DNA from 2 places in the Spirillospora sp. NPDC048911 genome. Region 2 is predicted to be linked to the other one. Evidence: riboswitches for the same ligand, from Rfam matches in the RefSeq annotation. Region 2 holds a riboswitch; the other holds the start of a gene.
The links. Region 2 has a riboswitch for cobalamin ahead of ACGFNU_RS05135 (ribonucleoside-diphosphate reductase subunit alpha). Riboswitches for the same ligand answer to the same signal wherever they lie in the genome.
Positions count from the first base shown of each region.

Region 1: it holds a riboswitch for cobalamin, as region 2 does, so the genes downstream of both, cobN (cobaltochelatase subunit CobN) here and ACGFNU_RS05135 (ribonucleoside-diphosphate reductase subunit alpha) in region 2, are expected to answer to the same signal.

Region 1 covers NZ_JBICUD010000007.1:316,197-321,751, forward strand. Annotated here, with positions in the region: gene cobN (cobaltochelatase subunit CobN) at 1-3,249, opposite strand, end outside; cobalamin riboswitch at 3,306-3,463, opposite strand; gene ACGFNU_RS31025 (hypothetical protein) at 3,475-3,837, opposite strand; gene lanL (class IV lanthionine synthetase LanL) at 3,873-5,555, opposite strand, start outside.
Region 2 covers NZ_JBICUD010000001.1:1,105,501-1,111,055, forward strand. Annotated here, with positions in the region: gene ACGFNU_RS05115 (LysR substrate-binding domain-containing protein) at 1-124, opposite strand, end outside; gene ACGFNU_RS05120 (copper resistance protein CopC) at 191-826, opposite strand; gene ACGFNU_RS05125 (YcnI family protein) at 823-1,548, opposite strand; gene ACGFNU_RS05130 (hypothetical protein) at 1,621-2,238, opposite strand; cobalamin riboswitch at 2,468-2,659, shown strand; gene ACGFNU_RS05135 (ribonucleoside-diphosphate reductase subunit alpha) at 2,864-5,164, shown strand; gene ACGFNU_RS05140 (ribonucleotide-diphosphate reductase subunit beta) at 5,185-5,555, shown strand, end outside.

The DNA.
Region 1 (5,555 bases), on a different contig from region 2:
CAGCGTGCGGGTCCGCACCTGCTCGGGAAGCGCCGAATCCCCTACGTACGCGGCCGGGTCACGGCCGGTCAGCGTACGGACCATGGCCACCATGCCGCCGTGGTATTGGAAGTAGTCGTCGGAGTCGACGATGTCGTGCTCGCGGGTGTCCTGGTTCTTGGCGGCGACCGAGATGCGCCGGAACGAGGCCTCCATGTCCGGCCGCGCCTCCCGCCCGTCGAGCCCGCGCCCGTAGGCGTAGCCGCCCCATACCGCGTAGACCTCGGCGAGGTCGCGGTCGTCGCGCCAGTTCCGGGCGTCGATCAGCGGCAGCAGGCCCGCGCCGTACGCGCCCGGCTTGGAGCCGAAGATCCGCGTGGTGGCGCGCCGCCAGTCGCCGTGCGCCGCCCGGTCCTCCAGGGCGTGCCTCCGCAGGAAGTTGCGGTCGGCAGGCTCGTCCAGCTCGGCGACGGCCCGGATCGCGTCGTCGATGAGCCCGATGACGTGCGGGAACGCGTCGCGGAAGAACCCGGAGATCCGCAATGTCACGTCGATGCGCGGCCGCCCCAGCTCGTCCGGCGGCAGGATCTCGAAGCCCGTCACCCGCCGCGACGCGTCGTCCCACACCGGCCGGCAGCCGATGAGCGCCAGCACCTCCGCGATGTCGTCGCCCTGCGTGCGCATCGCCGACGTGCCCCAGACCGTCAGCCCGACGCTCGACGGGTAGTCGCCCATGTCGGCCAGGTGCCGTTCGATGAGCGAGTCGGCGAGCGCGACGCCCACGTCCCAGGAGTTGCGCGACGGGATCGCCTTGGGGTCGACCGAGTAGAAGTTGCGTCCAGTCGGCAGCACGTTCACCAGGCCGCGCGTCGGCGAGCCCGACGGCCCGGCCGGCACGTACCCGCCGTCCAGGGCATGCAGCACGGCCCCGATCTCGTCGTCCGTCGCGTTCAGCCGCGGCACGACCTCCACCGCGCCGAACTCCAGCAACCTCAGGACGTCAGGCACCTCGCGGCCGAGCACCTCCGCACAGACCGCCTTGGCCTCCGCCAGGTCCCAGCCGCACCGCTCCATCCCCTCGACGAGCCGGCGCGCCACCGCCTCCAACAGGTCGACGGCATCCGAGGCCGTACGAGCGGGACCGTCGGCGAGCTCCGTCAGCCCGCCAGGATCTACCTCCGCCCCAGGGTTCGCGAGGAGGACCTTCTCGTCCAGGCCGTGCATCCCAGCGAGGACGGCACGCAAACCCGGCAGCGCCCCCGCGACACCACCCCACACCTGCGAGGCGCGCAGCACGGCCAGGACCAGGTTGACCCGCGCCTCGCCCGCCGGCGCCTGGCCGAGAATGTGCAGGCCGTCGCGGATCTGCACGTCCTTGATCTCGCACAGGTAGCCGTCGAGGTGCATGACGAAGTCGTCGAACTCGTCTTCGCCCGGCATGTCCTCCTGATGGAGGTCGTGATGCAGCTGGGCGGCCTGGATCAGCGTCCAGATCTGCGCCCGCACCGTCGGCAGCTTGGCGGGGTCGAGGTCCTTGACTGTCGCGTACTCGTCGAGGAGCTGCTCCAGCTTGGCCAGATCACCATAGGTGTCGGCACGCGCCATCGGCGGCACCAGGTGATCGACGACCGTGGCGTGCCCGCGCCGCTTGGCCTGCGTCCCCTCACCCGGGTCGTTCACGATGAACGGGTAGACCAGCGGCAGATCGCCCAGCACACCGTCGGGCGCGCATCCGCCCGACAGCCCGAGCCCCTTGCCCGGCAGCCACTCCAGCGTGCCGTGCTTGCCCAGGTGCACGACGGCGTCCGCGCCGAACTCCCGGTCCAGCCACCGGTAGGCCGCCAGATAGTGGTGCGACGGCGGCAGATCGGGATCGTGGTAGATCGCGATCGGATTCTCGCCGAAGCCCCGCGGCGGCTGGATCATCAAGACGACGTTCCCGAACCTGAGAGAGGCTAGGACGATGTCGTCGCCGTCCACGTAGAGCTCGCCGGGCGGGTCGCCCCAGTGCCGCCGCACCCCCTCCCGCAAGGACTCCGGCACCTCCGCGAACCACGCCTCGTACGCCGCCAGCGAGGTGCGCGCCGGGGCCTGCCGCAACTGGTCCTCGGTGAGCCACTCCACATCGTGCCCACCGGCCGCGATCAGCGCATGGATCAGCGCGTCCCCGTTGTCGGCGTCGGCCCACAGAGAGGCGTCGTCGCCCAGCCGGTATCCCGCCTCCGCCATCTGCCGCAACATCCGTACGGCGGAGGTGGGCGTGTCGAGCCCGACCGCGTTGCCGACGCGGGAGTGCTTGGTCGGGTAGGACGACAGCACCAGCGCGACCTTCTTCTCCGCGTTCGGGACATGCCGCAGCCGCGCGTGCCGGACGGCGATCCCCGCCACCCGCGCCGCCCGTTCGGGATCCGCCACGTACACGGGGATCCCGTCGCGCCCCTCCTCCTTGAACGAGAACGGCACCGAGATCAGCCGCCCGTCGAACTCGGGGATCGCGACCTGCATGGCCGCGTCCATCGGCGACAGCGCCGCGTCCGACTCCTCCCAGGCCGCCCGCGAAGAGGTCAGGCACAGCCCCTGGATCACCGGGACGTCCAGGCCGGCGAGCGCTCCCGCGTCCCACCCGTCCTCCGCCGACCCGCCCGCCGCCAGCACGGTGGTGATCAGCGCGTCCGCCCCGCCCAGCAGTTCCAGCAGGCCTTCGTCCACACCCCGCAACGATCCGCAGAAGACGGGCAGCGCGTTCGCCCCGTGCGCCTCGATCTGCTCGCACAACGAGTCGATGAACGCCGTATTGCCCGACAGCTCATGGGCCCGGTAGAAGACAACGCCGACGGTGGGCCGCCCAGACTCCACCCCGTAACGCCCGTGAACCCCGTACGACGGCATGGAGACCGGCGGCGCGAACCCCTCACCCGTCAAAAGCACCGTGTCGGACAGGAAACGTGCCAGCTCCCGCAGGTTGGCGACCCCGCCCTCCCGCAGGTAATCCAGGGCCTCCGCCGCCACCCCCGCCGGAACGGTCGACAACGCCATCAACTCAGCGTCCGGGTCGGCCTCGCCCCCGAGGAAGACGACCGGCAGCCCACTGCCACGCAGCCGTTCCACGCCCTCCGGCCAGGTCTTGCGCCCGCCCAGCAACCGGACGACCACCAGATCGACGCCCTCCAGATCGGGCTCGTCGACCCGCACCGGATTGGCGGTCGCGAACCCCGCGTCGGCCGCGGCGAGGAGCTCGGTGTCGGCGGTGGACAGCAGCAGGGCACGCATCGGCAAGCCTCCTCCGGGGTCCGCGCCCCGGCTAGGGGAAGGTACGCGCCGGCCGGGAGTCTCCTGGCTCCCGGATCACCACCGCGCCCCCGGCCTTCCAGCGTCACCGCCGTGGCCGTGCGTGGGGGCGGGCTCCCCGGTCACAGTTGCGGGACAGCCCCGGATTTGGCGGAGCCGAACAAAGTCGGCACGGCCGCACCGGGTTCCTCCCTCACCGTCGCGCGCTCAGTCTACGTCGGCGAGGGTCGGTACGCGGCGGCCGCGCAGGCCCGGGATCCAGCGGGGGAACGTCTCGCCCCACGTGGCGACCAGCCCGACCGCGGTGAACGCCAGGAGTTCCGAGACGAGCGAGAGCAGCACCACGTACACCTCGCCGGGCAGCCACGACGGAAGGTCTCCGTCGCCCTGGTCGCCCTCGCCGATCGGCAGGTGGAAGGTGCCGATGGCGATCCGCCAGACGCTGGACGGGAGGACGGTGAGGGGCACGGCCAGCGCGGCGGTCCAGGCCCAGTTCGGTACGCCGTCGGCGCGGACGTGGGCGGCGGCCCAGGCGGAACGGAGCCGGCCCGGAGCAGGTGTTTCGGTCATGCCCACCACGATCGTCGGCCCGCGCGGTGAGATGATCACCCGCGCGGGCCGGTGCGTTCCCCCGTGCGGGTGAACGGGCGTGTGGCGGTCCAGAGGCGGGTGCCGCCGCGGCGGTCGAGCCGGCGCAGGAACGACAGGACCCCTGCGGTGCCCGTGCCCCAGGTGAAGCCCTGGGTGTCGAGATCGTTCCCGGGGAAGATCGGCTTTCCGGCCGGTCCTCCACTGCGGACGAGCATCAACTCGGCGATCTCTTCCGCACTCTGCCAGTACGCGTCGTTCCCGGTCGTCATGGCGGTGTCGATGAGCGCCTCGCCCATCCCTGCCAGCCCGCAGCACTGCGAGGTCACCCAGGCTCCGGGCGCGACCGTGAGGCAGGCGCGGGCGCCGCGTTCGGCGAGCGACAGGTACGTCTCGTCGTCGTACGCGCGGGCCGCGTGGAGCAGGGCGCTGACGATCCCCGACATTCCCTGGCACCAGGACGCGCCCATCGGGCGGGCCTCCGGGCCGTCCAGGTCGCCGATCAGCGAAGCGGCCGCCTTGGCGAGCGCGGCGAAACGTTCCTCGGCCGCCGTTCCGGCCGCGACGTCGCCGGTGGCCTCGTGGTAGGCGAGCAGGAAGTCGGCAACGCCCGCCGCGCCGTGGGCGAACGCGGTGTCCACGGCGACGCCGGATCCGGGCTGCTCGATCGCCACCGATTCGTCGGGCTCGGCCACCTCCCCGGCGATCAGCCGCCGGGCGCACTCGGCGGCCAGGTCCAGATGGGCGGGATCGTCGGGGACCTGGGCAGCGAGGACCAGGTGGCCGGTGCCGATGCCCGCGAGCCCGTGCGCCTGATCGGCGCGTTCGTTCCCGGTCAGCCGGACGGGCGCCACGGCGGCCACCTGGCTCGCGGCCAGGAAGATCGCCGTGCCGGTGCGGCCGAAGTAGAGGGCCGCGGGAAGGGCGGCGGGCGGCGTGTTCTCCACCGTCCAGCGGGCGAGGTCGGCGCCGATCGCCTGGCCTTCCGCGTGCTGGAGCAGCTCCATGCCGACCCCCGCCGTGCCCGCGTACACGTTGGTGACGGGCGGGCTCGACCGGCGCTCGGCCGGGGTGTCCATCGTCTTTTCCGCGAAGAGCACGCACTCGCGGGTGGTGTGCTTGAGGACGGCCGCCAGCAGGCTCCCGGTCAGCCTCGGCGGGCTCGGCCGCGGCGTCGATGCCGGTGGCTCTGATCGAACGTGGTGACCGGCGCGGATGTCGGCGGCGGCCTGCGTGCGTTCCGCCGGATCCAGGCTGAGCAGCCGGGGCAGGAGGCCGATCGTGCCGGTCTCGACGCCGGGGAACATCCGGTCCAGGCAGTGCAGGGTCCGCTCGACGCCGCGCTCCGGATCGGGGTCGATGATGACCGGGTTCATGCCCGTGGCCGCGAAGAAGAGGGTGGCTCCCAGCGAGAAGTGGTCGTCGGCAGGCGTCGACGGACGATCCGTCCGCTGGTCCGGAACGGAGTAGCCGCGGCTCCACCCGTACAGCTGGAGTCCCTCGTACCGGCCGGTGCCGAAGTCGATCAGCGTGCAGCGGCCGTCCTCGTCGAACGTCCCGCCCTCCTCGCCGAACACGACGTTCTTGGGCGACAGGTCCCGGACGACCACGCCGCGCGCGTGCACGTCGTCCAGCACGGTCAGCAACCGGGTCGCCAGCGCGCCCAGATCACGGTGCGGTGGCGTGCCGGGCGCCTGGGA
Region 2 (5,555 bases):
GTTCCAGGGCCTTCATCTGCTGGGTGATCGCGGGCTGGGTGTACCCGAGCGCTCGCGCGGCGCCCGAGTACGACCCCTCCCGGACCACTTCCTGGAACGTACGGATGTGCCGCGATTCGAGCATCCTCGAATCATAAGGAGTGCTTTGGCCAACCTCCAGGAAGCGTCACTGACCGTATGAACGTGATCGCTATCCGTCCGCCGGGCCGGTGTTGCGGCGCCTGAGCAGGGCTCCCGCGCCGGCGGCGGCCGCCACCGCCAGGGCGATCAGGCCGATCCACCACCAGCCGGAGGAACCGCCGGACTCTTCCTCCGCCGCGGCCGGCGAGGTGGTCCGGTTCAACGTGAGCGTCGGCGCCGGCCCGGCCGCCTGCGTCGAGGCGCCGCCGGACGGCGACTCGGACGAGCCGTTCACGGTGAACTCGTAGGAGCCGGTGACCGGGTGCCCGTCGGCCGAGACGACCCGCCAGCCCACGGTGTACTCGCCGTTCCGCAGCGTCCCGGAGATCGGCAGCGTGACCTTGTTGTCGACGGCCTTGGGCGTCCCGATCGCGGGCCGCCCGTCCTTGCCGTCGGTGAGGAGCACCCGGGGCAGCGTGACCGGCTGGTTGTACGTCAGCGTGATCTCGGGCGGCGACTCGACCGTGGACTTCGCCTTCGGGTCGGAGCCCGTCAGGGCGGTGTGGGCGGAGGCGGGGGCGGCGGTCAGCGCCAGCACGGCGGTGACGGCGCCGGCCGCCGCCGCGCTCCGGACCAGGAACGCACGGGTCGAGGACGTACGGATCTGAGACCTACGGGTCTGAGACCTACGGGTCTGAAACGTCATGACTGGCTCCTACGCGCGCGGGAGATGCCGTAGCCGCCGACGGCGATGCCGACGAGGCCGGTCGCCAGGCCCAGGCCGCCGAGCAGCCGGGCCGTGCCGTCGTCGGCCTTGTCGGACGTGGTGCCCGCCGCGACCGTCTTGACCGTCGGTGCGCCGGAGGCCCCTGCCCCGGTGCCCGTGGCGGCCTTGGGCACCAGCTTGAGGACGGGGGCCGGATGCTCGGGCTCCTCCTGGCCTTCCTTGGTCTCCTGGTCCCACTTCACGACCTCGCCGCCGGAGTACGTCTGCTCGGCCTTGAAGACCAGCCGGTCGGTGTCGGTGGGCAGCTGCCCCATCGACACGTCGAACTCCTGGAACTGGCCGGGCTCGATCTTGCCGCCGCTCCAGGTGATGCGGGAGACGGCCTCGGTGAGCTCGCCGCCATGGGCCTTGATCGGCGTCTTGAGCTTGGACTTCTCGACCTTGACCTGCCAGCCCGGCACCGGCCGCACCGACACGGACGCGAACGGGTGGTCCATCGGAAGATCGACCACGACCTTGGTGGTGCCCGCGTTGTCCCGCTCGTTCGGCACCCGGAAGGCGACCTTGGCGTACCCGCCCTGCTCTGCCTCGCGGGGGTTGACCGTGACATGGGCGGACGCGGCGGTGGCGAGGCCGAGGACCGAGACGAGGGTGAGGCCGGTGACGGCGGCCGCCTTGCGGACGTGCGGTGACATGGACATGCGGAGACTCCGTTCGAGAACGTACGAGGAAAAGGCCGGAGCGCCGTGGCGGCGTCCGGTGACGTACTGCGCTCAGCTGTGCGCGAGCGCCCTCGAACGGTGCGGTGGCCCGCGACGGACGACCTCGTGCCGCAACACCCGGCCCGTGGGGCCGACGGAGGCCGTCGCCTGCCGCATAGGGATACGGACGGAAAGCGCCAGGGGTTCGACGGCGGCCAGAAGAACGGCGAGCAGATCACGAACGGGCCGTCCGGCCTGTGCCGCGAGCCGCCGGGTCAGCGCCCACGCGGTCCGTTCGCCGCGCCGCAGCCACCAGGCCGAGATCACGGCGGCGACCACGTGCGCCAGCGTCATGCCCAGCCCGGAGCCATGCGCCGGGACGGGATCGGCGGGGGCGGCCATGCCCGTCTGCACGTGGTGCTCGACCGGCGCGGACGCGTTCGCGAACAGGCTGTGCAGCACGAACTGCCCGCCCAGGAGGCCGCCCGTGATGGTGGCCAGCGAACGTTCGTGGCCGGCGAGCGTGCCCGCCACCACCAGTACTCCCGCGAACCCCACCATGACCGCCCAGGCCGGAACCCGCACCGGGGACACCAGGGCGTGCCCGATCGTCGCCAGAGTCACGCAGACGGTGGCGAACACCACCGCCCTGCCGAGGCGGAAGAAGGGACGGGGAGAATCTGGGGACATGGCGGGCCCATCGTGCCATCTCTTCCTCGCGAGCTCCATGCCCCCTCGGGGTTCCGGTCCGCACCAGCCCTGTGACACGCCCAACATGTAGGGCTGTGCGCGGTGACCATGGACAAGATGTAGGGTCTTGCCCGTGCTGGTTCGCCCCCGCCGGCGGGGGTGGACTGCGGCGAGATCACGCCGAGTCCCCGTGATCTCGCGGCAGCCCACCCTGCCGGCGGGGGCGTCGTAAGAGGGAACCCGGTGCGGCCCTGCCGATCAGTCATGCCGATCTGATCGGCTCCGCCAATTCCGGGACTGCCCCGCAGCGGTGAGCGGGAACGACCGCCGTCATCGAGCACTGGCCCGTCGAGACGGGCTGGGAAGCGACGGCCATTAGGCCGCATCCATCAGGGTGCGTCGCCCGCGAGTCCGAAGACCTGCCAGTGCCGTTGGAGGCAGGCGACCGGAGCGACGCGCCAGCGCGTGAGGATCACCTGCCGCCCCTTCGGGGGTCTGGGGTTCGCCCCGGTCCCGCACAGTCCACAGGCCTCGTGGGAGGGCCGCTGGGCAGGTCTGCGGCGGTCAGCCGTGCTCTTGTTCGCGTGCGCCCTCGACGAGGCGAGCTCGCGAGGGAAGAGAGCACGTGACACAGGAACTGATCGCGCCACGACCGATCGCACGGCCGGCTGCCGATCCCGGCATCGACGCCGAGGTGACGCGCGCGTGCGCGGGCCTGCCCGACACCGATCCGCAGCGCGTTCTGATCGCCATCCGGGCCGGCGCCGGTCTCGGCACGGCGGGGTTGCGCGAGCTGGCGATCGGAGAGGCGGCCGCGCTGGTGGCCGTCGAGCCCGCGTACTCCAAGGTGGCGGCCCGGCTGCTGAGCACGCTGATCGCCGACGAGGCCGCCGGCGAGGGCGTGCGCTCCTTCGCCGAATCCGTGGCCGCCTCCCGTTCCGAAGGTCTCCTGAACAAGGCGACCGCCGAGTTCGTCGCCGCGCACGCCGAGGCGCTGAACGCCCTGATCGACGAGACCGCTGACGACCGCTTCGAATACTTCGGATTGCGCACGCTCTACGACCGGTATCTCTTGCGGCACCCGCGTTCGCGGCGCGTGCTGGAGCGCCCGCAACACTTCCTGCTGCGGGTGGCCTGCGGATTGTCCGACACGGTGGCGGAGGCAGCGGAGCTCTACGGGCTGCTCAGCACCTTGTCGTACCTGCCGAGTTCGCCGACGCTCTTCAACTCGGGCGCGCGACGTTCCCAGCTGTCGTCCTGCTTCCTCCTCGACTCGCCCCGCGACGAGCTGGAGTCGATCTACGAGCGGTACGCGCAGGTGGCGCGGCTGAGCAAGTACGCGGGCGGCATCGGCGTCTCGTGGACGAAGGTGCGGTCGCGCGGCTCGCTGATCCGCGGCACCAACGGCCACTCGAACGGCATCGTGCCATGGCTGCGCACGCTCGACTCGTCGGTCGCCGCGGTCAACCAGGGCGGGCGGCGCAAGGGCGCGGCGTGCGTCTACCTGGAGCCGTGGCACGCCGACGTCGAGGAGTTCCTGGAGCTTCGCGACAACACCGGCGAGGAGGCCCGCCGCACCCACAACCTCAACCTCGCCAACTGGGTGCCCGACGAGTTCATGCGCCGGGTCGAGGCGGACGCGGACTGGTCGCTGTTCGACCCCAAGGAGGTGCCCGAGCTCGCCGACCTGTGGGGCGCGGAGTTCGACACCGCCTACCGGGCCGCCGAGGCCGCGGGGCGGTTCGTCCGGCAGGTCCCGGCGCGTCGCCTGTACGGCCGCATGATGCGGACGCTCGCCGAGACCGGGAACGGCTGGATGACGTTCAAGGACGCCGCCAACCGTGCCTGCAACCAGACCGCCGAGCCCGGCAACGTGGTCCACCTGTCCAACCTCTGCACCGAGATCCTCGAAGTCACCAGCGACGGCGAGACCGCGGTCTGCAACCTCGGCTCGATCAACCTTGCCGCACACGCCGATCCCAGTGGCGTGGACTGGGAGCGGCTCCGCGCGACCGTCCGCACCGCCGTGCGCTTCCTCGACCGGACGATCGACCGCGGCTTCTACCCGACGGACGAGGCGGCGGCGGCCAACCGCAAGTGGCGTCCGGTCGGGCTCGGCGTGATGGGCCTCGCCGACGTCTTCTTCAAGCTGCGGCTGCCGTTCGACTCGGCCGAGGCGCGCGAGTTGTCCACCGCGATCGCCGAGGAGATCGCCCTCGCCGCGTACGGCGCGTCCGCCGACCTGGCCGCCGAACACGGGCCGCTCCCCGCGTACGACCACACCCGCACGGCCCGTGGAGAGCTGCACATCGACCACTTCGCCGACGCCGCACCACGCCGTTCCGCCGAATGGGAGAAGCTGCGGGCCCGGATCGCCGAGCACGGCCTCCGCAACTCGCTCCTGATCGCGATCGCCCCGACCGCCACGATCGCGTCCATCGCGGGCTGCTACGAGTGCGTCGAACCGCAGGTCTCCAACCTCTTCAAGCGCGAGACGCTGTCCGGCGAGTTCCTGCAGATCAACAACTACCTGGTCGCGGACCTCAAGTCCCTGGGCCTCTGGACGCCCGCCGTGCGCGACGTCCTCAAGCAGGCGAACGGGTCCGTCCAGGGGCTCGTCGACCTGCCCGAGGAGATGCGGACGCTCTACCGCACCGCATGGGAACTGCCGCAGAAGTCGCTGATCGACCTGGCCGCGGCCCGTACTCCCTACATCGACCAGAGCCAGTCGCTGAACCTTTTCATGGAGACGCCGACCATCGGGAAGCTCTCCTCGATGTACGCCTACGCGTGGCGTGCGGGCCTGAAGACGACCTACTACCTGCGTTCCCGCCCGGCCACCCGCATCGCGCAGACGACCATCACGCCATCGGCGGCGGTGGCCTGCTCCCTGGAAAACCCCGAAACCTGCGAGGCGTGCCAGTGAGCGCGCCAAAAGGACACAGCATGCTGCTCGATCCCGGCATGGACCTGACCCTGCGGCCCATGCGCTACCCCGACTTTTACGAGCGTTACCGCGCCGCGATCCGCAACACCTGGACGGTAGAAGAGGTCGACCTCGCCACCGACCTCGCCGACCTGGCCCGCCTGACCCCGACCGAGCTGCATCTCGTCAACCGGCTCGTCGCGTTCTTCGCGACCGGCGACTCGATCGTGGCCAACAACCTCGTCCTCAACCTCTACAAGCACGTCAACGCGCCCGAGGCACGTCTCTACCTGTCGCGGCAGCTCTTCGAGGAGGCCGTGCACGTCCAGTTCTATCTGACGCTGCTCGACACGTACCTGCCCGATCACGACGAGCGCGCCAAGGCGTTCGC